2 linked regions of the Variovorax paradoxus genome follow. The protein of the gene in region 2 binds, or shares a complex with, the protein of the main gene of each other region. Links are inferred from orthologs where the notes say so. Each region holds a gene or a part of one and is shown on either strand. Other genes may lie near its edges. The genes, in order: secY and secA.

Region 1 (8,175 bases), 5.2 Mb from region 2 along the record:
ACGTCGAGGTTCTTGATGCCTTGTTCGACAGCAGCACGGCCGGCCACTTCGGAAGCGACCTGCGCAGCGAACGGGGTCGACTTGCGCGAGCCCTTGAAGCCCTGGCCACCCGACGAAGCCCACGACAGGGCGTTGCCCTGGCGATCGGTGATCGTGATGATGGTGTTGTTGAACGAGGCATGCACGTGGGCGATACCGTCCGCAACGTTCTTGCGAACCTTCTTGCGAACGCGCTGTGCGGCGTTGTTTGCAGGTGCTTTAGCCATGCTGGTCTATCCTTATTTCTTCAGGGACTGCGCAGCCTTGCGCGGACCCTTGCGGGTGCGGGCATTGGTGCGCGTGCGCTGGCCGCGCATCGGCAGGCCGCGACGGTGACGGAAGCCGCGATAGCAGCCGATGTCCATCAAACGCTTGATGTTCATCGTCGTCTCGCGACGCAGATCGCCTTCGATGGTGAACAAGGCGATCTGGTCGCGGATCTTTTCGAGATCGGCGTCAGTCAGGTCCTTGATCTTCTTCGAATATTCGATGCCGCTCGCTTCGCAGATTTGACGGGCGCGGGTGCGACCGATGCCGAAGATGGCGGTCAGGCCGATTTCAGCGTGCTTGTGCGGCGGAATGTTGATGCCAGCAATACGTGCCATGTGCGTCCTCTAATACTCTTCAATCAACCCTGGCGCTGCTTGTGGCGCGGGTCGGTGCAAATCACACGCACCACACCTTTACGGCGGATGACCTTGCAATTACGGCAGATGGTTTTGACCGAAGCCGAAACTCTCATTTCATTCTCCTAAAACTGTTTAACGTGGCGGTACACCGCCCTACCAAATTCTCAATACTGAAACTCACAGCCCTACGATGTCTTGAAGTTAGCCTTCTTCAGCAGCGATTCGTACTGCTGGGACATCATGTAGTTTTGCACCTGGGCCATGAAGTCCATCGTGACGACCACGATGATCAGCAGGGAGGTACCACCGAAGTAGAACGGTACGTTGTACTTCAGGATCAGGAACTCGGGCAGCAGGCAGACGAAGGTGATGTACACCGCGCCGGCCAACGTCAGGCGAACCAGAATCTTGTCGATATAGCGAGCGGTCTGGTCACCCGGACGAATGCCCGGAATGAATGCACCACTCTTCTTCAGGTTGTCGGCCGTTTCCTTGCTGTTGAACACGAGTGCCGTGTAGAAGAAGCAGAAGAAAACGATCGCGGCAGCGTACAGCAGCACATAGATCGGCTCGCCCGGACGCAGCGCGCCGGCAATGTCCTTGATCCAGCGGAAACCGCCTTCACCGGTGCTGAACCAGCCGACCACCGTTGCCGGCAGCAGGATGATCGACGAAGCGAAGATCGGCGGAATCACACCGGCCATGTTCAGCTTCAAGGGCAGGTGCGACGACTGGCCGCCATAGACCTTGTTGCCGACCTGGCGCCGCGCATAGTTCACGAGGATCTTGCGCTGACCGCGTTCGACGAACACCACGAAGTAGGTGACCAGCACCACGACCGCGATGATGAAGAGCGCAATGATCGGGTTCATCGCACCGGTCGTCACCAGCGAAGCCAGGCCGCCGATGGCGTTGGGCAGACCGGCGGCGATACCTGCAAAGATCAGGATCGAGATGCCGTTGCCCAGGCCGCGTTCGGTGATCTGCTCGCCGAGCCACATCAGGAACATCGAACCCGCCGTCAGGCTCACCATCGCGGTCAGGCGGAAGCCGAAACCGGGGGCGATCACCAGGCCGGCCGACGATTCGAGGGCCACCGCGATGCTGAACGACTGGAACAGTGCCAGGCCGAGCGCGCCATAGCGCGTGTACTGCGTGATCTTGCGGCGGCCAGCCTCGCCTTCCTTCTTCAATTGCTCGAAGGTCGGAATCACGTAGGTCATCAACTGCATGATGATCGACGCCGAGATGTACGGCATGATCCCCAACGCGAACACGGTGAAGCGCGACAGCGCCCCGCCCGAGAACATGTTGAACAGGCTCAGAATGCCGCCCTGCTGGCCCTGGAACAACGCCGCCAGCTGGTCCGGGTTGATGCCCGGCACAGGAATGTGCGCGCCGATCCGATAGACCACGAGCGCGAGCAGCAAAAAGACCAGCCGACGACGGAGGTCGCCGAACTTGCCCGTTTTTGCGATCGTTGCCGCGTTAGTTGCCACGAAGAACTTCTTTCAGTCCAGTGTGATCAGGCGATGCTGCCGCCGGCTGCTTCGATAGCGGCCTTGGCACCAGCGGTTGCGCCCACGCCCGTCAGCTTGACGGCCTTGGTGAGTTCACCGGTCTTGATGATCTTGACGACCTTGGCGAGCTGGCCCACGAGGCCGGCTTGCTTGAGCGCCAGAACATCTACTTCGGCCAGGCCGAGCTGCTCGAGGGCAGTCAGCGTGACTTCGGCGTTGAACTTCAGCAGGTGCGACTTGAAGCCACGCTTCGGCAGGCGACGCTGCAGCGGCATTTGACCGCCTTCGAAGCCGACCTTGTGGAAACCGCCTGCGCGCGACTTCTGGCCCTTGTGACCGCGACCTGCGGTCTTGCCGATACCGGAGCCGATACCGCGGCCGACACGGCGCTTGGCGTGCTTGGCGCCGGCTGCCGGCTTGATGCCATTGAGTTCCATATCAGTCTCTCTTACAGAACTTTGACCAGATAACTGATCTTGTTGATCATGCCGCGCACCGCCGGGGTGTCTTGCAGCTCGCTCACGCTATTGAGCTTGCGCAGGCCGAGGCCACGCACGGTCGCGCGATGCGATTCCTTGGTGCCAATCGGGCTCTTGACCAATTGCACCTTGAGGGTTTGTTGTTGCGTCGTCATTTGAATGCTTCCTTCAGCCTTGCGAGAGCTTGCGCTCAGGCGAAGATTTCTTCGACGGTCAGGCCGCGCTTGGCAGCCACTTCGGACGCGGTCGTCGAGTTCTTCAACCCGTCGAGCGTGGCGCGAACCATGTTGTAGGGGTTCGACGAACCATGGCTCTTGGCCACGATGTCGGTGATGCCCATGACTTCGAACACGGCGCGCATCGGGCCGCCGGCGATGATGCCGGTACCCTTCGGGGCCGGGATCATGACCACCGAGGCAGCGCCCCAATGGCCCGTCACGCGGTGATGCAGCGTGCCGTTCTTGATCGAGATCTTGGCCAGGTTGCGGCGGGCTTCTTCCATCGCCTTTTGCACGGCAGCAGGCACTTCCTTCGACTTGCCCTTGCCCATGCCGACGCGGCCTTCGCCGTCGCCCACGACCGTGAGTGCTGCGAAACCGAGGATACGACCACCCTTCACCACCTTGGTGACGCGGTTGATCGCGATCATCTTCTCGCGCAAACCGTCTTCAGGGCCTTCGTTCTGCGTTCTTGCTTGAATCTTTGCCATTTTGAATCTCGTGTCCGGTTAGAACTGCAGACCGGCTTCGCGAGCCGCCTCGGCCAGCGCCTTGACGCGGCCGTGGTACGCAAAACCTGCGCGGTCGAAGGCGACCTTCTCGACGCCGGCAGCCTTCGCCTTTTCAGCGATGCGCTTGCCGATGGCCGTTGCAGCGGCGGCATTGCCACCCTTGCCCGAGCCGCCGAGAGCCGAGCGCACTTCGGCTTCGGCCGTCGATGCGGTGGCAATCACCTTGGTGCCGTCGTCGGAGATGACGGTGGCATAGATGTGCAGATTGGTGCGGTTCACCGTCAGACGGGCCACGCCCTGCGTCGCGATGCGAATGCGGGTCTGGCGCGAGCGGCGAAGACGCTGTGCTTTTTTGGTCAACATCATTTTGCTGCCCCTTACTTCTTCTTGGTCTCTTTGATCACGATCTTCTCGTCCGAATAACGGATGCCCTTGCCCTTGTACGGCTCAGGCGGACGAACAGCGCGGATCTCAGCGGCGATTTGACCAACGCGCTGACGGTCAGCACCCTTGATCACGATTTCGGTCGGGGTCGCAGTGGCCACCGTGATGCCTTGCGGCATGTCGATGTTGACCGGGTGCGAATAACCGACTTGCAGGTTCAACTTGTTGTTGGACGCTGCGGCCTTGTAGCCGACGCCGACCAGGTTGAGCTTCTTCTCGAAGCCCTTGGTCACGCCCACCACCATGTTGTTCACCAGCTGACGGATCGTGCCGCTCATCGCGTTCGCTTCACGCGACTCGTTGGCGGGTTCGAAATTCAGCTTGCCGTCATTGCTGACGATCTTGACCAGTGCATTGCGTGCGAGGTTGAGCGTGCCGCCCGTACCCTTGACGCTGATCTGGTCTTCCTTGATCGACACATCCACGCCTGCGGGGATGGTGATCGGCATTTTTCCTACTCGGGACATTTCAGTTACTCCTCGATGTCTCGGTTAGGCGACGTAGCACAGCACTTCGCCACCGACACCGGTAGCGCGCGCCTTGCGGTCGGTCATCACGCCCTGGGGGGTCGTGACGATCGCGACGCCGAGGCCGTTCTGGACTTGCGGAATGGAAGCACTGCCCTTGTACACGCGCAGGCCGGGACGGCTCACGCGCTCGATGCGCTCGATGACCGGGCGGCCAGCGTAGTACTTCAGGGTAATGACGAGTTCGGACTTGCCGCCTTCGGTCTTGACCTCGAAACCGTCGATATAGCCCTCGTCCTTCAGGACTTGCGAGATCGCGATCTTCACCTTGGAAGACGGGATCGACACAGTGGGCTTCGCCACCATCTGCGCGTTACGGATACGCGTCAGCAGGTCGGCAATGGGATCACTCATGCTCATGTTGTTTGCTCCTGCCTGGCTTACCAGCTGGCCTTGGTGACACCGGGGATGTCGCCATTGAAAGCCAGTTCGCGGATCTTGGCGCGGGCCAGACCGAATTGACGGAAGGTGCCACGGGGGCGACCGGTGATTTCGCAACGGTTGCGCTGACGCGTGGGGTTCGCGTTGCGCGGGAGCTTTTGCAGGCCCAGGCGGGCAGCAGCGCGCTCTTCGTCGCTCTTCTTCAGGTCGTTGGAAATTGCCTTCAGTTCCGCGTGCTTCGCAGCGTACTTGGCGACCAGCTTGTCGCGCTTGAGTTCGCGTTGGATCAAAGATTGTTTAGCCACGGTTCGCCTCAGTTCTTGAACGGGAAACGGAAACCAGCGAGAAGCGCCTTGGCTTCTTCGTCGGTCTTAGCCGTCGTCGTGATGCTGATGTTGAGACCGCGCAGGGCATCGACCTTGTCGTATTCGATCTCAGGGAAAATGATCTGTTCCTTGACGCCGATGTTGTAGTTGCCACGGCCGTCGAACGCACGGCCGGAGATGCCGCGGAAGTCGCGAACACGCGGCAGCGCGATGGTCACGAAACGGTCCAGGAACTCATACATCTGCACGCCACGCAGCGTGACCATGCAGCCGATGGGCTGGTTTTCGCGGATCTTGAAACCGGCGATGGCCTTCTTCGACTTGGTGACCACGGGCTTCTGGCCGGCAATCTTGGTCAGGTCGGCGACAGCGTTGTCGAGAACCTTCTTGTCGGCGACAGCTTCACCCACGCCCATGTTGAGCGTGATCTTGGTGAGGCGGGGGACCTGCATCGGCGACTTGTAGCCGAACTTTTCCGTCAGGTCTTTCGCGATCTTTTCGCGATAGTGTTGTTGGAGACGTGCCATGTGAGTACCTCTTAGGCGAACTTGATTTCGTCGCCGCTGGACTTGAAGACGCGAACAGCCACGCGCTTGCCGTCAGCACCCTGGGTGATCTTGATGCCCACGCGATCGGCCTTGCCGGTCGCGGCATTGAAGATCGCCACGTTGGATTGGTGAATGGGCATGGTCTTCTCGACGATGCCGCCGGTCGTACCCTTGAGGGGGTTCGGCTTGGCGTGCTTCTTGACGATGTTCACACCGTCGACGACGAGGTGCGAATCGTCCTTGCGCAGCGAGACGACGCCGCGCTTGCCTTTGTCGCGCCCGGCCAACACGATGACCTGGTCGCCTTTGCGAATCTTGTTCATGGCGTTGTTGTCCTTACAGAACTTCGGGGGCCAGCGACACGATCTTCATGAACTTTTCGGTGCGCAGCTCGCGCGTCACCGGTCCGAAGATGCGGGTGCCGATGGGCTCCAGCTTGGCGTTGAGCAACACGGCTGCGTTGCCATCGAATTTAACGAGCGAACCGTCGGCGCGACGGATGCCCTTGGCGGTGCGGACCACCACTGCGCTGTAGATCTCGCCCTTCTTGACGCGACCACGCGGAGCGGCTTCCTTGATGCTGACCTTGATGACGTCGCCCACGCTGGCATAACGCCGCTTGGAGCCACCGAGCACCTTGATACACAGGACGGACTTCGCGCCTGTGTTGTCGGCCACTTCGAGCCGGGATTCAGTTTGGATCATTGCTAATAGTTCCCAACTTGTACCGATGCGCCTCCAGGAGGGAAACGCTGCGGTCAGTCTTGGGCCCGTCGTCCGCACCTCGAACCACTCGAGGCACTTCCGCTTTGGGCTGAAAGCTTCGCCTTTTTGAAGCGAAGCCTGCGATTGTGGCACGAAGGCGAAGGCACGTCAACTGCCTTCTGACTCCGAAATACACTGGAATTAGACTAGGCGGCGTGCGCACCCTTGTTTCAGGCTCCCGGGAGTCCACGCCGCCCGTGCCCCTACGGCGCCGCCAGTTGCTGCTGGCCGGCGTGGGCGCCGCCTTTGCAGGGCTGGGGGCCCTGGCTTTGGGTGGCTGCCAAAGTCCGGCGGTCCCGTCGCCGGGACCAGGACGGCTGCGCCGCTTGGCCGAGGCGCACTGGCCGCACCGGCTGAATATACAGGGCACGACGGCAGGCGGCCTCTCCGGCATCGACTACGACGCCCAAAGAAGCGAGTACTTGCTACTCAGCGACGACCGATCAGATCTGGCTCCGGCGCGTTTCTACGCCGCGCGCTGGCCCTCGCCATGGGCGCAGCCGCCGGAACCCATGGATGTGGTGCAGCTGCAACGCGCCGAAGGTGGCCCGTGGCCCGAGCGGCGCGGCGCAGAACCCGGAACCCCGGTTCCAGACCCCGAATCGCTGCGTCTGCGGCCAGGCACCGGAACCCTGCTCTGGGTGAGCGAAGGCGACGTGGGGCGCGGTTTCGGACCCGCACTCTACGAATCGGCACGCGATGGCCGCTTGCTGCGCGAATTCACCCTGCCGCCCATGTTCAACCCCGATCCGGCGCATCGCCGCGGTCCGCGCGACAACCTGGGCTTCGAGGGCCTGGCGCCGACGCCCGATGGCCGCCACGCCTGGCTCGCGATGGAAAACGCGTTGCTTCAGGACGGCCCGGTTCCCACCATGGGCGAGGTGGGCGGCCCCTGCCGGCTGACCCGGGTCGATCTGGAGACCGGCCGGGCCACGCGCCAGATTGCCTATGTTCCCGATGCGATTCCGCTGCGGCCGTTGATTCCCGGCAGCCATGCCGACAACGGGATCAGCGAGATCCTGATGCTCGACACCGACCGCATGCTGGTGCTCGAGCGCGCTTATGCGACCGGCGCCGGAAACTCGCTGCGCCTTTATGAAATCGATACCCGTGACGCCACCGATGTGCTGAATATCGACATGCTCGCCGCAAGCAACCATCGTCCCGCCCAGAAGACGCTGGTCGCCGACTTCGCCTCCCTCGGCCTTTCGCGCCTCGACAACACCGAAGGCATGTGCTGGGGGCCGACGCTGCCCGGCGGCCAGCGCCTGCTGGTGGTCGTGAGCGACGACAATTTCAACCCGCTGCAGACAACCCAGTTCGCGGCATTCGAATACACCGACCGACCATGACCATCGCAGTCACCTTCCTGCCCCGCACCGCGCCGGCGCCGCTCCCTCCGATCGCCTTCATCGGCGGCGGCAACATGGCCAGCGCCATCATCGGCGGCCTCATCAAGCAGGGCACGCCTGCCGACACTTTCGAGGTGGTCGAGCCCTTCGAGGAAGCCCGCAAGAAGCTGGCACAGTCTTTCGGCATCACGGCGCATGCGGAGGCCGGCGAAGCCCTTTCCCGCTGCGCGGTGGTGGTGTGGGCCGTCAAGCCGCAGACTTTCGCGGAGGCTGCCCGCCCGGTGCGGGCGCTGGCCGAAAACGCATTGCACCTGAGCGTTGCGGCAGGCATTCCCTCGACCAGCATTGCCCGCTGGCTGGGCAGCGACCGCGTGGTGCGCGCCATGCCCAACACGCCGGCGCTGGTCGGCCAGGGCATGACAGGCCTCTACGCGC
Region 2 (16,158 bases):
CGTCACCTATTTTCCGCACCTGATCGCGGGCCCGGTGCTGCATCACGCGCAAATGATGCCGCAGTTCGGCAACCCGTCCACCTACCGGGTCAACGCCAACAACATCGCGCTTGGCCTGGGCATCTTCACTTTCGGACTCGCCAAGAAGATGCTGATCGCCGATCCGCTGGGGCAGTACGCCGACATGATGTTCAAGGGCGTCCACGAAGGCGTGCTGCCCTCGCTGTACACCGCCTGGCTCGGCGTGCTCGCCTATACCCTGCAGATCTATTTCGATTTCTCGGGCTATTCGGACATGGCGGTCGGCCTGTCCCTGTGCCTGGGCGTGCAGCTGCCGCTGAATTTCCGCTCGCCGTACAAGTCGACCAACATCATCGAGTTCTGGCGCCGCTGGCACATCTCGCTGTCCAACTTCCTGCGCGACTACCTCTACGTGCCGCTCGGCGGCAACCGCAAGGGACCGGCTAGGCGCTACCTGAACCTGTTCCTCACCATGCTGCTGGGCGGCCTGTGGCACGGCGCCGCATGGACCTTCGTGATCTGGGGCGCGCTGCATGGCCTCTTCCTCATGGTCAACCATCTCTGGAACGCCACGGTGCGGCGCGGCAAGACAAGCTCGTCGCGCCTCGGCCGCGTGCTCGGATGGTTCATCACTTTCCTGTGCGTGATGGTGGCGTGGGTGGTGTTCCGCGCCGACAGCATGACGGCGGCCATCGAGATCTACAAGGGGATGCTGGGCATGCATGGCGTGCTGCCGAGCGCCTTCGGCGAGTTCAAGGTGCCGTTCCGCAAGCCCGAGTTCTTCCAGACGATGCTGGCCGGCCTCGTCATCTGCCTGGCGCTGCCCCCGACCATCACGCTCGACCGGTGGCTCCCGACCGTGGCCGCACTGGCTGGCCGCCCGGCGCTCAACCGTATCGCAACCGTGGTGACGGCCTTGGGATGCGTGTTCCTGTTCGGCTTGTGCGTGTCGAAATTCGGCAGCTACAGCCCCTTCCTCTATTTCCAGTTCTGACATGGAAGATACGAAACCGGCCCGCATGTGGCTCGCGATCTTCGCCGCAGGCTTTCTGGTCTGTTGCGCGTTGTTGGTCACCAGCCTGCTGACGCCCATTCCCTACGGCGACCTGACGCGGATCGGGCGCATCTCCGAGCGTGATTTCGGATGGCACCATCCGCCTCCGCCGATTCCGGACGCGAACATCAAGGCCTCCTCGATCCAGGACGCCGACGTGCTCGTGATCGGCGACAGCTTTTCAGTCCGCTATGCCTGGCAGTCGCCGCTGGTCGGTGCCGGATACCGCGTCGCGACGGCGCATTGGGACAAGACCGGGCCGATGTGCAGCGACTTCTCGGCCTGGGTACGCAAGTCAGGATTCAAAGGCAAGGTCGTCATCATCGAAAGCATCGAGCGCCTGCTTCAGGGGCGCATCGAAGTCTCGAAGGAATGCGCGGCCATGAAGTACGCCTTCCTACCGTCGCCCCCTCCCTTCGAAAATCCGTCCAAGCCCGCACCTACCGGTTTCCGTCTGAATTGGGACGCGGAACTGCTGAGGGGCTGGCTGACCTACCGAAACACCCGCGCCATCGAACGTTCCGAGAGCTGGACCAACACGCCCGACCGCTGGGGCCCGCTCATCGACGCGCGCACGGTGCCCGATGGCTGCAAGCAATTCAGCCATGTGGCTTGCAACAAATTGCTCATGACCGCGGAGGACCGTCTGATGGACCCACTCACCGCGGATTCCGCTACCTTCATGGCGAAGTTCACGGAAAAAATGGCGCCGTCACTCCGCATCATCTGGATGGTCGTGCCCAACAAAAGCACGGTATACCTCGACCAGAGCCATGCCGCCGCATTCCGGAGCACTTTCAACGACCTGAAGATCGGCCCCGATCTTTTTGCACTGTCCGAGCAGAACCGCTTCAAAATCACGGACTTGTATCCAGCCAACGAAACCCACGTTTCCACCGCCGGATACTTGCTCTTCGGTCAGCGTATGCTGGAGGCTGTGCGTGAAGTGCAGCCGACTCCGGCGGCTGCGAAATCGCCATGAACTCGTCCCCGACATGAACCGACACGCGTGATCCTCTACGAGTACCCCTTCAACGAGCGCATCCGCACCTACCTGAGGCTGGAACACCTGTTCCGTCGCCTCGGAGAGTTGGTGCCCTCCGAATCGCCGCTTTCCCACCATTACGCCCTGGTCACGATCTTCGAGATCATGGACGTTGCCGCACGCGCCGACCTCAAGGCCGACGTCATGCGCGACCTCGACAAGCACAAGAGCGTCTTCAACAGCTACCGGGGCAATCCGGCCATCGCGGAAACGGTGCTGGATCAGGTCGTCCAACAGCTGGAGGGCAATTTCTCCGCCCTCAACAGCGTGGCGGGCAAGGCCGGCCAGTCGCTGACGGAGAACGAATGGCTCATGAGCATTCGCAGCCGCGCCGGCATTCCGGGCGGCACCTGCGAGTTCGATCTGCCCGCCTACTACGCCTGGCAACACCGCACCGCGGCAAGCCGCCGCGCGGATCTCGAGCGCTGGTCGAACACGCTCTCACCGCTCGCATCGTCCATCTACCTGCTGCTCAAGCTGCTGCGCGACGCGGATGTGCCCTACAAGGTCATTGCCACGGGCGGCCAGTTCCAGCAGAACCTCCCCCAGGGGCGCAGCTTCCAGTTGCTGCGCCTGCGTATCGATCCGAGTTTCGGGTTGGTGCCGGAAATCAGCGGCAACCGGCTCATGGTTTCGGTTCGAATGATGCGCCACGAGGCCGACGACCGCCTGCACCAGAGCACCGAAGACGCCGCCTTCGAACTCACGCTCTGCTCTTGAGCGCAGCCGACGGCAAGGACACGCCATGAGCAACGGCAAGACTCGCAACGACATCGGCGAACGGATCGTCCGCTGCCCCGCCTGCGGCGGCGACAGCGTCTACGCCGTCAGCAACCCCTATCGGCCGTTTTGCAGCGCACGCTGCAAGGGCATCGACCTCGGCGCCTGGGCCAACGAGGAATTCAGGATGCCCGCTGAAGGGCCGCCGGACGACGAGCCCTTCGGCGATCCAAAGCTGCAGCAGTAGCCTTCGAGGCGCTTCTCTCCGCGCTATTTCTTCGGCGCAGAACCACCCTCGTCCTGCAACGCACGGTCCATGTAGGTTGCGAACGAGCGCGTGTACTTGGGCCGCAAGTGGCCGGAATCCTTGTATGCGGGCGCGCCGTCCTGCATGGTGCGCAGGCACTGGCCGTTCGCCGTGCACAGGTTGGCCACTGCGTCGATCACCTCCACGCCGCTCGCAACGCCGATCTGCCGCAGCTTGTCGTTCAGTTCGCGCTGGTCCTGCGGTATCGGCAGCGTCGGCATCGACGTCGACAGCTTCATGGACGTCAGCCGGCTGCCTTCGAGCAGACGCTTGGGTTCGAAATCGGGGGCCACAGGGATGTCGAGCAGCAGATACACCTTCTTGCCCTTGCTCGACAACTCGCGCAGCAGCTGGCCAAGCGAATCGAATGCCAGTGCCATGCCGTCGCCACCCCGGAACTGATGCGCCGCACCGCTCGCATCGCGGAAGTAGTAGCCTGGCGCGCCGCCCGCGATGAAATAGCAGTTCCAGCAGCCGCCGATCACCACCGTGTCGATCTCGGGGCTGCGGGCGAAGTCCAGCACCGTCGCGCGTCGCTCGGCACAGCCCACGTTCGCATCGGCAAAAACGCCGGGGATCGGCGGGCAGGAACCCTGCGTCGCGAAGTAGATGGTGTTTGCCTTGTCCGGCGCCGTGCGGGCGAGTTCCTCGGCGCGCGGGCCGTACTGCTGCACATGGCTGTCGCCGATCAGCAGGCTCTTGCGCGGACCTTTGCCGACTTGATAGAGCAGATGCCGCCCGAGTTCGTAGTTCTTGAAGTCGTCGTAGTAGCCCACGTCGGCCGCGGCCTCGGAGATCTGCTGGAGGCGAACGTCGTGATGGCGCGGTTGCAGCACGCCAGAGAACACCACCAGGCCCACGACCACCAGCGCAATGCCCAGGCCCGCCAGCACGCGCAGCAAGCCCGGGCTGGTGCGCGTGCGTGTGTAGCGCTCGACGAACCGGTAGGTCAGCCAGGCCAGAACCACGCTCGCGACGACCGCGCCCGCACGCACGGGCAGCGATGGCGACCCATCGCTCAGGATGCGCGCATAAGCGAGCAACGGCCAATGCCACAGATAGAGCGGATAGCTGATAAGCCCGATCCACACCATCACGCGGTTCGACAGCAGGTACTTGTTGAGGAAGCCGGTGGGGCCGGCTGCGATGCAGCTCACCGCACCCAGCGTGGGCAGCAAGGCCCACCAGCCCGGGAAGGCCTTGTCGCCGCGAATCATCACCAGCCCGAGTCCGAGCAAGCCCACACCGACGAAGGACTGCACGTGGCTGCGCAAGCGGCTCGGCGCTGCGGGCTTCAGCCGCATGCACGCCAGGATGCCGCCCACCATCAGCTCCCAGAAGCGCGAAGCCGGCGAATAGAAAGCCGCCGTGCGAAACGGATGGATCGTGAGCACATTGACGAGAAACGACACCACCGCAATCGCCAGGATCACGCGGATCATCGGCCAGCGCCGGCGCCAGGCCACGCCCAGCAGCACCGGCCAGAAAATATAGAACTGCTCTTCGATGCCCAGCGACCACAGATGCAGCAGCGGCTTGGTTTCCGCGGCGGTATCGAAATAGCCCGCGTCGGCCCAGAACACGAAATTGGCAAAGAAGGCCGCACCGCCCGTGACCTGCTTGCCCAGCTGCGCGAACTCGTCGGACAGCAGCATGTACCAACCGAAGCACAGGGTGGCCAGAAGCACCAGGATGAGCGCCGGGAAGATACGCCGGATGCGCCGGGCGTAGAAGTCGCGGTAGCTGAAATCGCCCGCGATCTGGCTTTGCAGAAGAATGGTCGAGATCAGGTAGCCCGAGATCACGAAGAAGATGTCGACGCCAATGAAGCCGCCAGGCAGCGCACCCGGAAACGCGTGATAGATCACCACGGAGGCCACGGCGATGGCACGCAGGCCGTCTATGTCCGGTCGGTACTTGGGATGCAGCATCTCGGGGGTCGTTGAACGCGCTGTGGCGGTCCTGGTTGTTTTTTAGGGGACTACGCCGCTGACCCGGCGGCGTATGGAATGCCGCGTTCCTCTGCCAGCCATTCGAGCACCGGCATGGCGCCGGGCAGTACGGGCGTCACATCCAGCGGCAATTGCTGCCACCGCATTTCCTGCCCTTCGCGCATTTCGAACTCGCCGCTCCAGGCCGTGACCTTGCACCAGTGCAGCCGCACCAGCGCGTGCGGATAGTCGTGCTCGGTGACTTTCCAGACCTCGGCGCCTGCGATGGTGATGCCGAGCTCTTCCTGCAGTTCGCGCCGTAGCGCCTGCTCGACCGTTTCGCCGGCTTCGATCTTGCCGCCTGGAAACTCCCAATAGCCTGCGTACGCTTTGCCTTCGGGCCGGGTCGAGAGCAGCAGCGCATCGTCGGCCAGCCGGATCAGCACGCCGACCGCGACCTCGGTGTGCTTGCGGTCCTGGGGTTGCGGCCGCGCGCTCATGCGCTGGCCCGCCCGGCATAGTCGCGCGCGAACTGGTAGGCCACGCGGCCGCTGCGCGAACCGCGCTCGAGGGCCCAGACCAGCGCCTCGGGCCGCGCCGCCTCGATGGCGGCCTCGCTGACGCCGAAGGACGAGAGCCACTGCGCGACGATGGCCAGGTATTCGTTCTGGCTGAAGGGATAGAAGCTCACCCACAGACCGAAGCGCTCCGACAGCGAGATCTTTTCTTCGATCACTTCGCCGGGGTGCACTTCGCCGTCCTCGGTGTGGGTGTACGACAGGTTGTCCTTCATGTATTCGGGCAACAGGTGGCGCCGATTGCTGGTCGCGTAGATCAGCACGTTGGGCGTGGCCGCCGCAATCGAGCCATCGAGAATCGACTTCAGCGCCTTGTAGCCCGGCTCGCCCTCGTCGAAGCTCAGGTCGTCGCTGAACACGATGAATTTTTCAGGCCGCTGCGACACCACCTCGACGATGTCCGGCAGGTCGGTCAGTTCGGCCTTGTCGACTTCGATCAGGCGCAGCCCCTGCGGCGCATAGGCTTGCAGGCAGGCCCGAATGAGCGACGACTTGCCCGTGCCGCGCGCACCGGTCAGCAGCACGTTGTTGGCGGGCTTGCCTTCGACGAACTGGCGCGTGTTGCGTTCGATCTTCTCCTTCTGGAGGTCGATTTCCTTGAGCGAATCGAGCGCCATCGAAGCCACATGCTTCACCGGCTCGAGCACGCCGTGGCCTGAACTGCGGCGGCGATAACGCCATGCGATCGACGCATTCCAGTCGGCGGGTGCAGCCAGCGGCTGCGGCAGGATCGATTCGATGCGGCCGATCAGCTGCTCGGCGCGCTCGATCAGCCTCTGGAACTGCTCATTCATCGACGCCCGCCCGGCCGCCCGAAGGGCGTTGAGCGCCCCCTCGGGGGCAGCGACGACACGAAGTGCGGAGCGTGGGGGTCATTCATCATGACCTGTAGTCGGCGTTGATGGTCACGTAGTCGTGGCTCAGGTCGCAGGTCCACACGGTCTCGCTGGCGTTGCCGCGGCCCAGCCCGATGCGCACAGTGATTTCGCTCTGCTTCATCACGCGCTGCCCGTCTTCCTCGCGGTACGACGGATTGCGCCCGCCCTTGACCGCCACATGCACGTCGTCCAGGAACAAGTCGATGCCGGTCTGGTCGAGGTCGGCAATGCCCGCGTAGCCGACGGCCGCCAGGATGCGGCCCAGGTTCGGGTCGCTCGCGAAGAACGCGGTCTTGACCAGCGGCGAATGCGCCACCGCATAGGCCACCTGCTTGCACTCGGCCGCATCGCGGCCGCCTTCGACCTGGATGGTGATGAACTTGGTCGCGCCTTCGCCGTCGCGCACGATGGCTTGCGCCAGCTGGCGCGCCACGTTCTGCATCGCAGCCACGAGCGCCTGGCCCTCGGCGGATTCCAGCGAGGTGATGGTCGCGTGCGCGGCCTTCTGCGTGGCGATGACCACGAAGGAATCGTTGGTCGAGGTGTCGCCGTCGATCGTCACGCGGTTGAACGAAGCGTCGGCCAAGCGCCTGGCCAGCGGCTGGATCAGCGACGGGTCGATCTTGGCGTCGGTGGCCATGAAGCCGAGCATGGTCGCCATGTTCGGCCGGATCATGCCGGCGCCCTTGCTGATGCCGGTGACGGTAACAGTGGCGCCGCCGACCTGAGCCTGCTGGCTGAAGGCCTTGGGGATCGTGTCGGTGGTCATGATGCCTTCGGCCGCACGCGCCCAGTGGTTCTCCGAGGCATCGGAGAGCGCGGCAGGCAGGCCGGCCTCGATGCGGTCCACCGGCAGCGGCTCCATGATCACGCCCGTCGAGAACGGCAGGATCTGCTCGGGCGCAATCTCGAGGTGGCGCGCCAGTGCAATGCAGGTGGAGCGCGTGCGCATCAGGCCGTCTTCGCCCGTGCCGGCGTTGGCGTTGCCGGTGTTGATGACCATCGCGCGAATGCCGTAGTTGGCCGCCAGGTGGTCGCGGCAGACCTGCACTGGCGCCGCGCAGAAGCGGTTCTGGGTGAACACCCCGCCGACCGCCGAGCCTTCGTCGATCAGCACGACCGTCAAGTCCTTGCGGTTGGCCTTGCGCACGCCCGCTTCGGCCACGCCGATGCGGACGCCGGGCACCGCGAACAGGGCGGCAGGATCAGGGGCGGACAGGTTCACGGGCATGGGGTTTTCTCTTCGGAAGTTTTCTGGGTCAGCTGAGCTTGCCGTGGCACTGCTTGTACTTCTTGCCACTGCCGCAAGGGCACGGGTCGTTGCGGCCGACGCGCGCAAAGGCAGCCGCTTCGGCGCTGAGCGTGCCGAGCCCCAATCCCGCGGCCGCGATGCGGCGCTGGTTTTCCTCATCGAGGCGCACCTCGACTTCGCCGGTTTCGGTCGGCGCGCTGTAGGTGATGTTCGACACGTTCTCGCCGCGGCTCTCGAGCGCATCTGCGGCTTGTTCGAGCTGCTCGCCCGACTGCACGCGCACCGTCATGAGCTGGCGTGTGACTTCGTTCTTGACCGAGTCGAGCAGCTGGCCGAAGAGTTCGAAAGCCTCGCGCTTGTATTCCTGCTTGGGCTGCTTCTGCGCATAGCCGCGCAGGTGAATGCCCTGGCGCAGGTAGTCGAGCGAAGCCAGGTGCTCGCGCCAGTGCGTGTCGATGCTCTGCAGCAGCACCATGCGTTCGAACTGCGTGAAGTTCTCCTGGCCGATCAGCGCCACCTTGGCATCGAAGGTGTCGTTGGCGGCCTTCACCACCTTTTCGACGATGTCTTCGTCGCTCACGGCCTCGGCCGCCTCGACTTCCTTCTTCAGGGGCAGGTTGTCGATGCCCCACTCGTTGGAGAGGCTCTTCTCGAGCCCGGCCAGGTCCCATTGCTCCTCGACCGATTCGGCCGGCACGTACTGCCGCACCAGGTCCATGAAGCAGCCTTCGCGCAGCGCCGCGATCTGCGCCGTGAGGTCGGCCGCGTCGAGGATGTCGTTGCGCTGCTGGTAGATCACCTTGCGCTGGTCGTTCGACACGTCGTCGTATTCGAGCAGCTGCTTGCGGATGTCGAAGTTGCGCGCCTCGACCTTGCGCTGCGCGCTTTCGATGCTGCGCGTGACGATGCCGGCTTCGATGGCTTCGCCGTCGGGCATCTTGAGGCGGTCCATGATCGCCTTCACGCGGTCGCCCGCGAAGATGCGCATCAGCGGATCGTCCAGGCTCAGGTAGAAGCGCGAGGAACCCGGATCGCCCTGGCGGCCCGAACGGCCGCGCAGCTGGTTGTCGATGCGGCGCGACTCGTGGCGCTCGGTCGCGATGATGCGCAGGCCGCCCAGCGACTTGACGAACTCGTGGTCCTTGGTCCATTCGGCGCGGATGCGCGCCACCTCGGCCTCTTTTGCGGCCGCGTCGAGCGACTCGTCGTTTTCGACCGCTTCGACCATCTTCTCGATATTGCCGCCCAGCACGATGTCGGTACCGCGCCCGGCCATGTTGGTCGCGATGGTGATCATCTTCGTGCGGCCGGCCTGCGCCACGATGTCGGCTTCGCGCGCATGCTGCTTGGCGTTGAGCACCTGGTGCGGCAGGCCTGCCTTGGTGAGCAGGCCGTCGATGATTTCGGAGTTCTCGATCGACGAGGTGCCCACCAGCACCGGCTGGCCGCGCTCGTAGCACTCGCGGATGTCCTGGATCGCCGCCTCGTACTTCTCGCGCGTCGTCTTGTAGACGCGGTCGAGCTGGTCCTCGCGCTTGCTGACGCGGTTCGGCGGAATGATCATGGTCTCCAGACCATAGATCTCCTGGAACTCGTAGGCTTCGGTGTCGGCGGTGCCGGTCATGCCGGCCAGCTTGCCGTACAGGCGGAAGTAGTTCTGGAAGGTGATGGAGGCGAGCGTCTGGTTCTCGGCCTGGATCTGCACGCCTTCCTTGGCTTCCACGGCCTGGTGCAGGCCGTCGCTCCAGCGCCGGCCGGTCATCAGGCGGCCGGTGAATTCGTCCACGATGACCACTTCGCCCTGCTGCACCACGTAATGCTGGTCGCGGTGGTACAGGTGCCGTGCGCGCAGCGCGGCGTTCAGGTGGTGCATCAACGTGATGTTGGCCGGGTCGTAGAGCGAAGCGCCTTCGGGCAGCAGCTTGAATTCGCTCAGCAGTTGCTCGGCCTTTTCGTGCCCGTCTTCGGTCAGGAACACCTGGTGCGTCTTTTCGTCGACCGTGAAGTCGCCCGGCACGGTGACGCCTTCGCCTGTGCGCGGATCGGCCTCGCCTTCCTGCTTGACGAGCAGCGGCACCACCTTGTTGATGGCCAGGTAGAGGTCGGTGTGGTCTTCGGCCTGGCCGCTGATGATCAGCGGCGTGCGGGCCTCGTCGATCAGGATGGAGTCCACCTCGTCGACGATGGCGTAGTTCAGGCTGCGCTGAACCCGGTCGCCGGGCTCGTACACCATGTTGTCGCGCAGGTAGTCGAAGCCGTACTCGTTGTTGGTGCCGTACGTGATGTCGCTGGCGTAGGCCTGCTGCTTTTCCTCGCGCGGCATTTGCGGCAGGTTGATGCCCACCGTGAGACCCAGGAAGTTGTACAGGCGCCCCATCCATTGGGCGTCGCGGTTGGCGAGGTAGTCGTTCACCGTGACCACGTGCACGCCGTTGCCCGACAGCGCATTCAAATACACCGGCAGCGTGGCGGTCAGCGTCTTGCCTTCGCCGGTGCGCATTTCGGCGATCTTCCCGTTGTGAAGCGCCATACCGCCGAGCAGCTGCACGTCGAAATGGCGCATCTTCATGACGCGCTTGGAGCCCTCGCGCACGGTGGCAAAAGCTTCGGGCAGCAGGGCATCGAGGGTTTCGCCCTTGGCGATGCGCTCCTTGAACTCCAGCGTCTTGGCGCGCAGCCCATCGTCGCTGAGCTTCTCGAACTCGGGTTCGAGCGCATTGATGCGCTCCACCGTCTTGCGATACTGCTTGAGGAGCCGGTCGTTGCGACTGCCGAAAATCTGGGTCAGGAAGTTGGTTGCCATTGGCGTGGAGATGGGCGGGCACCTGACCAGGCAGGCACTGCGACCGGATTCCCTAAGATATGGTGAAAGCAGTTGGGCGCGCCTTCTTCGAATGCAAGCCTCGAAAGCAAAGCGGCTCAGACCGGATCTGCCGGCGCAAGCGTCGGCAAACCGGGCATTTTAGCTGCCCTTGTTCCACCCTCCGGATTACCCATGAATCGCCGCTCCGTCCCGCCCTTCACGTTGCAGCAGGCCGCCGAGGGCTCGCCCACCCTGGCGAGCCTGATTGCCCGTGCGCGCGACGCGGGCGAACGGCTGCGGGCAGTCGAAGGATTGATTCCGCCGGCCATGCGTCCCGCCGTCCAGGCCGGACCGGCCGAGGGGGATGTGTGGTGCCTGCTGGTCAACGGCAGCGCCGCGGCCGCCAAGTTGCGCCAGCTGTCGCCGATGCTGGTCACCCGGCTGCAGAACAGGGGCTGGGATGTGAAGACGATCCGGATCAAGGTGCAATCGGGACGCTGACCGGGGCCGGCGAGCCCTCGCCCGTCCTGCCGTCAGTCACCTCCGCCCGAACTCGTGGTTCAAGCCCACGACGAAGCCGCGCACGCCCTGCGGCCCCGTCCTGGAGGCGCTGACATCGACGCTGAGGAGCGGCGTCAGGCTGAAACGCCCGCCGATGCGCGAGGTCCAGACCCCCGATGCACGGTGGCGCTCTGCGATCAGCGAGACCTTGTCATCGAGCGCCCACTCCGCCGCCAGGCCGCCCCGCGACGTGCGCGCGCCGGTTCCGGTGGCCCAGTCGGCGCCCAGGTTGGCGTGGATCTGCAGGCTGCCGTTCGGACGCCAGGTCACAGGCAGCACGAACTGGCCGCCCGCATGGCCGCCGCGCGTCAGGTCGAACATGGCGCCGGCCGAAAGCGCCGCGCTCAGCGGCGCGTCGGCCGCCGGTCCGAAGAAGTTCCATTTGAGCTGCGGGCCCGCGACGACCGTATGCACGCCCTGCGCCGAAAACCGATCCAGGTTCAGCCCCAACTCGACCGGCCCCACGCGGCAGGACGGACCGATGTGCAATCCGGTCACCGGCTCGGGACCCGCACGGCCCCACCAGGCTTCGTACTGGCACTGGCCCACATCGAGCATGCCGGCGTCGTCGACGTCGAAATGCCCGGCCGCCCGCGCGCCCGAACTCGCCAGAAGGCAGGCACCCGCGAGCAGCCACAGGGGTTCCGGCCGTCGAATTGTTGTTTTGCGTCTGTTTTTCTTCATCGCCAGCCTCACCGAGGACCCGCGCATTCTAGGGATGACGAAAGTCGCCGCCATGACCCGGCGGCGCTGCCCGCACGCGCTTGGCCCTCGCTGCGCCCAGCCTTCAGATCTCGAACTGCGGCTGCAGCTCGCGGATGCGCTTGATGGCCACGCCTGCTGCCGCGGTGCGGGTTTCGACGCCGAGCTTCACGTACACCCGCTCCAGGTGCTTCTTGGCCGTGGCGGGGCTGCTGCCGAGAATTTCGCCGATGTCCTTGTTGGTCTTGCCTTTGACCACCCAGTAGAGCACCTCGGCCTCGCGCGCCGTGAGCTTGAGGCTCAGGCTCATGGCCTCGATCACCGCCGTGTCCGAGACCTCGCGCATGACGATCATCCATTCGTCGCCATCGTCGTCCTGGCCTGTTTGCCGATGCAGGCGCAAACTCAGGCTGCTTGCGCCTTGCACGATGGAAAGCGCCGGCGGTTCGACACCGCTCTGCCTGGCATCGGGCGCATGGCGCCGCAGCCATTCGAGCACCGCGGGCGGCGTTTCGGGCGCACGGGTATCGCAGTAGCGCGCCAGCAGGTCGCGCGCGAGCGCCGTCTGCCAGATCAGCTTGCCTTCGGGGAGGCGCACGGTGATGCTGGCATAGCCGAAGGCATCGAGCGCGTTGCGCGCCTGGCCGGCTTGGCGCGCGTCCTGCCGGGCGCGGCGGGCGCCCTGCAGGTGCACGTTCATACGGGCCAGCACTTCCTTGGGCTTGATCGGCTTGGTGACGTAGTCGACGCCGCCCGCTTCCAGCGCCGCCACCAGGTGCTCGGTCTCGGTGAGGCCGGTCATGAACACGATGGGAATGTGCGCGGTCGCGGCATCGGCCTTGAGCCGGCGCGCCACTTCGAAGCCGTCGATGCCCGGCATCATCGCGTCGAGCAGCACGATGTCGGGGCGCGCCTGCGCGGCGCGCTGCAGCGCCTGCTCGCCGTTGGTGGCAATGAGCACGGTATAGCCCGACTCGTCGAGCGCGTCGTGCAGCACCGCGAGGTTGTCGGGCACGTCGTCGACGATCAGCACCAGGTCGCTGTTGGCGCCTTGTTCGCGCAACGTTTTCGCAAGCGATGTGGTTTCCATGGGGACTTGTTCTTCAGGCCGCGCTCACCGCGGCGGCAAGCGCCCGGCTCATGGCTTCGAACTGGAACTGGCGTGCGAGCACGCGCTGCGTTTCGGTCCATGCCGTGCATTCGGGCTGTTCGGCGTCGATTTCGTCGAGCTGGTTCATGATGCCGCGAAAGTAGCCCAGGCTCACGGCTTCGTCGAGTGCGCGCAGCCTCGAAAGCGAAGGCGCCTGCACGGCCCGCGGCGTGGCCGGCGGCGGCACCGGCCTGGCGGGGGCGTCGGTCCACTGCAGTCCGAGCCGGCGCTCGAGCCAGTCGAGCAGCTCCGTGTGCCGCACCGGCTTGACGAAAAAATCTTCGGGCGCAATGCCCACGTCGTTGTCGAGCCCCTTGTCGAAGGCATTGGCCGAGACGATGGCCACCTGCGCGTCGACCAGTCCCAGCTTGCGCGCACGGCGAATCGTCTCCCACCCGTCGATGCCGGGCATGGCCAGGTCGACGAACATCGCGTCGGGCCGCAGGCCGGCCGCGATGAGGTCGAGCGCGTCGTGTCCGCTGGCGGCGGTGCGCAGGTCGAACCCGAGCGGCGCCAGCACGTGGCCGAGCAGATCGCGGTCGGCTTCTTCGTTGTCGACCACCAGGAGCCGCCGGCGCGGGCCTTCGTAGCCGCGCCGTGCGCGCTGCTCCACCGGAGCCGGCCGGCCCGAGGCGCCCACCGCCTCATGCACCCGCGGCAGGAAAAGCCGCACGCGGAAAAGCGAGCCTTCCCCGGGCGTGCTGCGCACCTTCATCTCCCCGCCCATCAGGTCGGTCAGCATCTTGGCGATGGTGAGGCCCAGCCCGGCGCCGGGGGTCGAAGAGGCGGCCGCATCGCCGCGCGCGAAGGGCTCGAAGATGCGTTCGATGTCTTCGGCCGTCATGCCCGGCCCGGTGTCTTCGATTTCGACCGAGGCGAATTCGCGCGCATAAGAAAGCCGCAGCGTGACTTCGCCCGCGGCCGTGAACTTGATGGCGTTGCCCAGCAGGTTGATGAGGATCTGGCACACCCGCTTCTCGTCGGCCCGCACCACCTCGGGCAAGGTGCCTGCGGTCTCGAAGCGGAACCGCAGCCCCTTCTCGGCCGCCTGCAGCTCGAACATGTCGGCCAGTTCGCGCACCGTGTCGGCAAAGCGCATCGGCCTGGCGTGCAGCGTGAGCTTGCCGGCCTCGATGTGCGCAATGGCCAGCGTGCCCTCGATGAGCGACAGCAGATGCTCGCCGCCGCGCTTGATCACCGCCACCGCCTGTTGGCGGTGCGGCGGCACGGACTGGTCTTCGCCCATCAGCTGCGCGTAGCCCAGGATGCTGTTGAGCGGCGTGCGCAGCTCGTGGCTGATGGCGCTGATGTAGCGGCTCTTGGCCTGGTTGGCCTGGTCGGCGGCGCGCCGCGCCTGCTCGGCCGCGAGCTTGGCCTGCTCGGCCACCTCGCGCGCTTCTTCCGCCGTCTGCTTGGCCGACTGCAATGCGCGGTCGGTCGCACGGTGCAGCTCGATCTCGCGCATCAGCAGATGGGTCTGGCGGTTCGATTCTTCCTGCGCAACCTTGCGGCTCTGGTGCGCCAGTACCAGCCACCAGGCCACGACGCCCGCAATCACCAGCAGCGCCATGTACGCCTTGAGAAAGCCCGAGCGCAGCGACGTCCGCTGCACGCCCGCCAGCGCTTCGGCCAGCTCCGAGCGCGACGCGAGCTGCAGCGCGCTTTCGCCGAGCGCACGCAGCTCCTGCTGGTAGAGCACCCCGAACACCACGGCCAGCACCGGCACGATGATCAGCATCAGCAGCAGGAAGTGCCCGAGCCCCGTGTCCAGATAACGCCAGCTGAGGCGCGGCAGCAGCCAGCGCAGCGCCGACGACCACTGCGCCGAGAGGCTCGCATGCGGCTTGCACAGGTCGCCGCAGCGCGCATCGAGCGTGCAGCACAGCGAACAGATCGCGCCCTGGTAGGCCGGGCAATGGGCCATGTCGGGCCCTTCGTATTCACGCTCGCAGATCACGCAGTGCTGCACCTTGAGGCGCTGGTAGCTGCCATCGGCGCCGCGCTCGTCCACGTCGTTCTCGACGCGCGCCCACCGGACGGCACGCGGACCCTCGGCCGGCGCGAAAGCCACCGCGCCCTGGGCCACCGAACCCCGCGCCAGGTAGTACTTGCCGCCGGTGGCCCAGGCAATCAGCGGCGAAACCACCAGCGCCGTGCCGAGCGCGATGAGCGCCGAAAACGCCTGCGCCAGCGGCCCGAAAACGCCGAGGTGGGCGGTAATGGAAAGCAGCGAAGCCAGCGCCATCGCGCCGACCCCCACCGGGTTGATATCCCACAGATGGGCCCGCTTGAACTCGATGCCCGGCGGCGAAAGGCCCAGCGGCTTGTTGATGACGAGGTCGGCCACCACCGCCATCATCCAGGCGATGGCGATGTTGGCGAACAGGCCGAGCACATCGCCCAGCGCCTCGAACACGTTCATCTCCATCAGCATGAAGGCGATGAGCGCGTTGAACACCACCCAGACCACGCGCCCCGGGTGGCTGTGCGCCACGCGCGAGAAGAAGTTGCTCCAGGCCAGCGAGCCGGCGTAGGCGTTCGTGACGTTGATCTTGAGTTGCGAAATCACCACGAACAGCGCGGTCGCGGCCACGGCCCAGCCGTAGTTCGGAAACACGTACTCATAGGCCGCCAGGTACATCTGGTTGGGATCGACCGCGCGCTCGACCGGCACCATGTGCGTGATGGCCAGGTACGCGAGCAGCGCTCCGCCCAACATCTTGAGCACGCCCAACACCACCCATCCCGGCCCGCCGGCCAGCACACCCGCCCACCAGCGCCGGGCGCTCACGGCCGTGCGCGCGGGCATGAAGCGCAGGTAATCGGCCTGCTCCCCCATTTGGGTGATCAACGCGATGCCGACCGTCAATGCCGCGCCAAACAGGTGCAGATCGAAACCTTTGGCACCCGTCTTGACACCGTTGTAATGCACGATGCCGGCAAACGCACCAGGATCGCGCACCAGCACGAAGACGAAAGGCACCACCAGCATCACGAGCCAGAGCGGCTGTGTCCACAGCTGCAGCCGGCTGATGGCCGACACGCCATGGGTCACCAGCGGAATCACCACCATCGCGCACACCAAGTAGCCCCAGACCGGCGGCACGCCGAGCGCGAGTTCGAGCGCGTAGGCCATCACCGCCGCCTCGAGCGCGA

The links.
Region 1: the proteins of secA (region 2) and secY are in contact, whole or in part, in a crystal structure (PDB 3DIN), measured with the Thermotoga maritima proteins. The link is inferred for Variovorax paradoxus from one-to-one orthologs. Residues at the interface, in WP_004082002.1 of Thermotoga maritima: Glu261, Ala262, Arg263, Lys300, Ala301, Arg302, Thr303, Ile304, Ile305, Leu323, Tyr324, Asp325, Pro326, Val329, Ser330, Tyr333, Ile336, Lys340, Phe345, Val349, Glu363, Phe364, Tyr374, Ser375, Gly376, Gly377, Glu393, Ile395, Thr482, Ser483; in WP_004081795.1 of Thermotoga maritima: Glu108, Gly109, Glu110, Glu111, Ala236, Glu237, Arg238, Arg239, Ile240, Thr241, Ile242, Gln243, Tyr244, Ala245, Arg246, Arg247, Val248, Thr249, Gly250, Arg251, Arg252, Val253, Tyr254, Gly256, Ala257, Ser258, Thr259, Tyr260, Leu261, Pro262.

Annotation. Positions count from the first base shown.
Region 1 is NZ_JAUSXG010000001.1:5,636,575-5,644,749, reverse strand. What follows is about bases 11-3,006. They hold secY (preprotein translocase subunit SecY), read right to left. Parts: upstream 2,168-3,006; coding sequence 854-2,167; downstream 11-853. Other genes in these bases: rpsE (30S ribosomal protein S5), read right to left, coding at 2,858-3,006; rpmD (50S ribosomal protein L30), read right to left, coding at 2,637-2,822; rplO (50S ribosomal protein L15), read right to left, coding at 2,194-2,625; rpmJ (50S ribosomal protein L36), read right to left, coding at 668-781; rpsM (30S ribosomal protein S13), read right to left, coding at 279-644. Also shown: more of rpsK, read right to left, coding at 1-10; more of rpsE, read right to left, coding at 3,007-3,376; rplR (50S ribosomal protein L18), read right to left, coding at 3,395-3,760; rplF (50S ribosomal protein L6), read right to left, coding at 3,775-4,308; rpsH (30S ribosomal protein S8), read right to left, coding at 4,333-4,728; rpsN (30S ribosomal protein S14), read right to left, coding at 4,749-5,054; rplE (50S ribosomal protein L5), read right to left, coding at 5,063-5,602; rplX (50S ribosomal protein L24), read right to left, coding at 5,614-5,946; rplN (50S ribosomal protein L14), read right to left, coding at 5,960-6,328; QFZ42_RS26725 (esterase-like activity of phytase family protein), read left to right, coding at 6,622-7,740; proC (pyrroline-5-carboxylate reductase), read left to right, coding at 7,737-8,175. UniProt on the Escherichia coli protein: The central subunit of the protein translocation channel SecYEG. Consists of two halves formed by TMs 1-5 and 6-10.
Region 2 is NZ_JAUSXG010000001.1:439,608-455,765, reverse strand. Bases 7,594-10,908 are described here. They hold secA (preprotein translocase subunit SecA), read right to left. Parts: upstream 10,590-10,908; coding sequence 7,794-10,589; downstream 7,594-7,793. Other genes in these bases: QFZ42_RS02085 (hypothetical protein), read left to right, coding at 10,782-10,908; argJ (bifunctional glutamate N-acetyltransferase/amino-acid acetyltransferase ArgJ), read right to left, coding at 7,594-7,765. Also shown: QFZ42_RS02130 (MBOAT family O-acyltransferase), read left to right, coding at 1-1,015; QFZ42_RS02125 (hypothetical protein), read left to right, coding at 1,017-2,057; cell division protein ZapD, read left to right, coding at 2,085-2,840; QFZ42_RS02115 (DNA gyrase inhibitor YacG), read left to right, coding at 2,866-3,087; QFZ42_RS02110 (acyltransferase family protein), read right to left, coding at 3,111-5,078; 8-oxo-dGTP diphosphatase MutT, read right to left, coding at 5,129-5,578; QFZ42_RS02100 (ATP-binding protein), read right to left, coding at 5,575-6,450; more of argJ, read right to left, coding at 6,536-7,593; more of QFZ42_RS02085, read left to right, coding at 10,909-11,090; QFZ42_RS02080 (hypothetical protein), read right to left, coding at 11,127-11,834; QFZ42_RS02075 (response regulator transcription factor), read right to left, coding at 11,938-12,942; QFZ42_RS02070 (hybrid sensor histidine kinase/response regulator), read right to left, coding at 12,956-16,158. UniProt on the Escherichia coli protein: Required for protein export, interacts with the SecYEG preprotein conducting channel.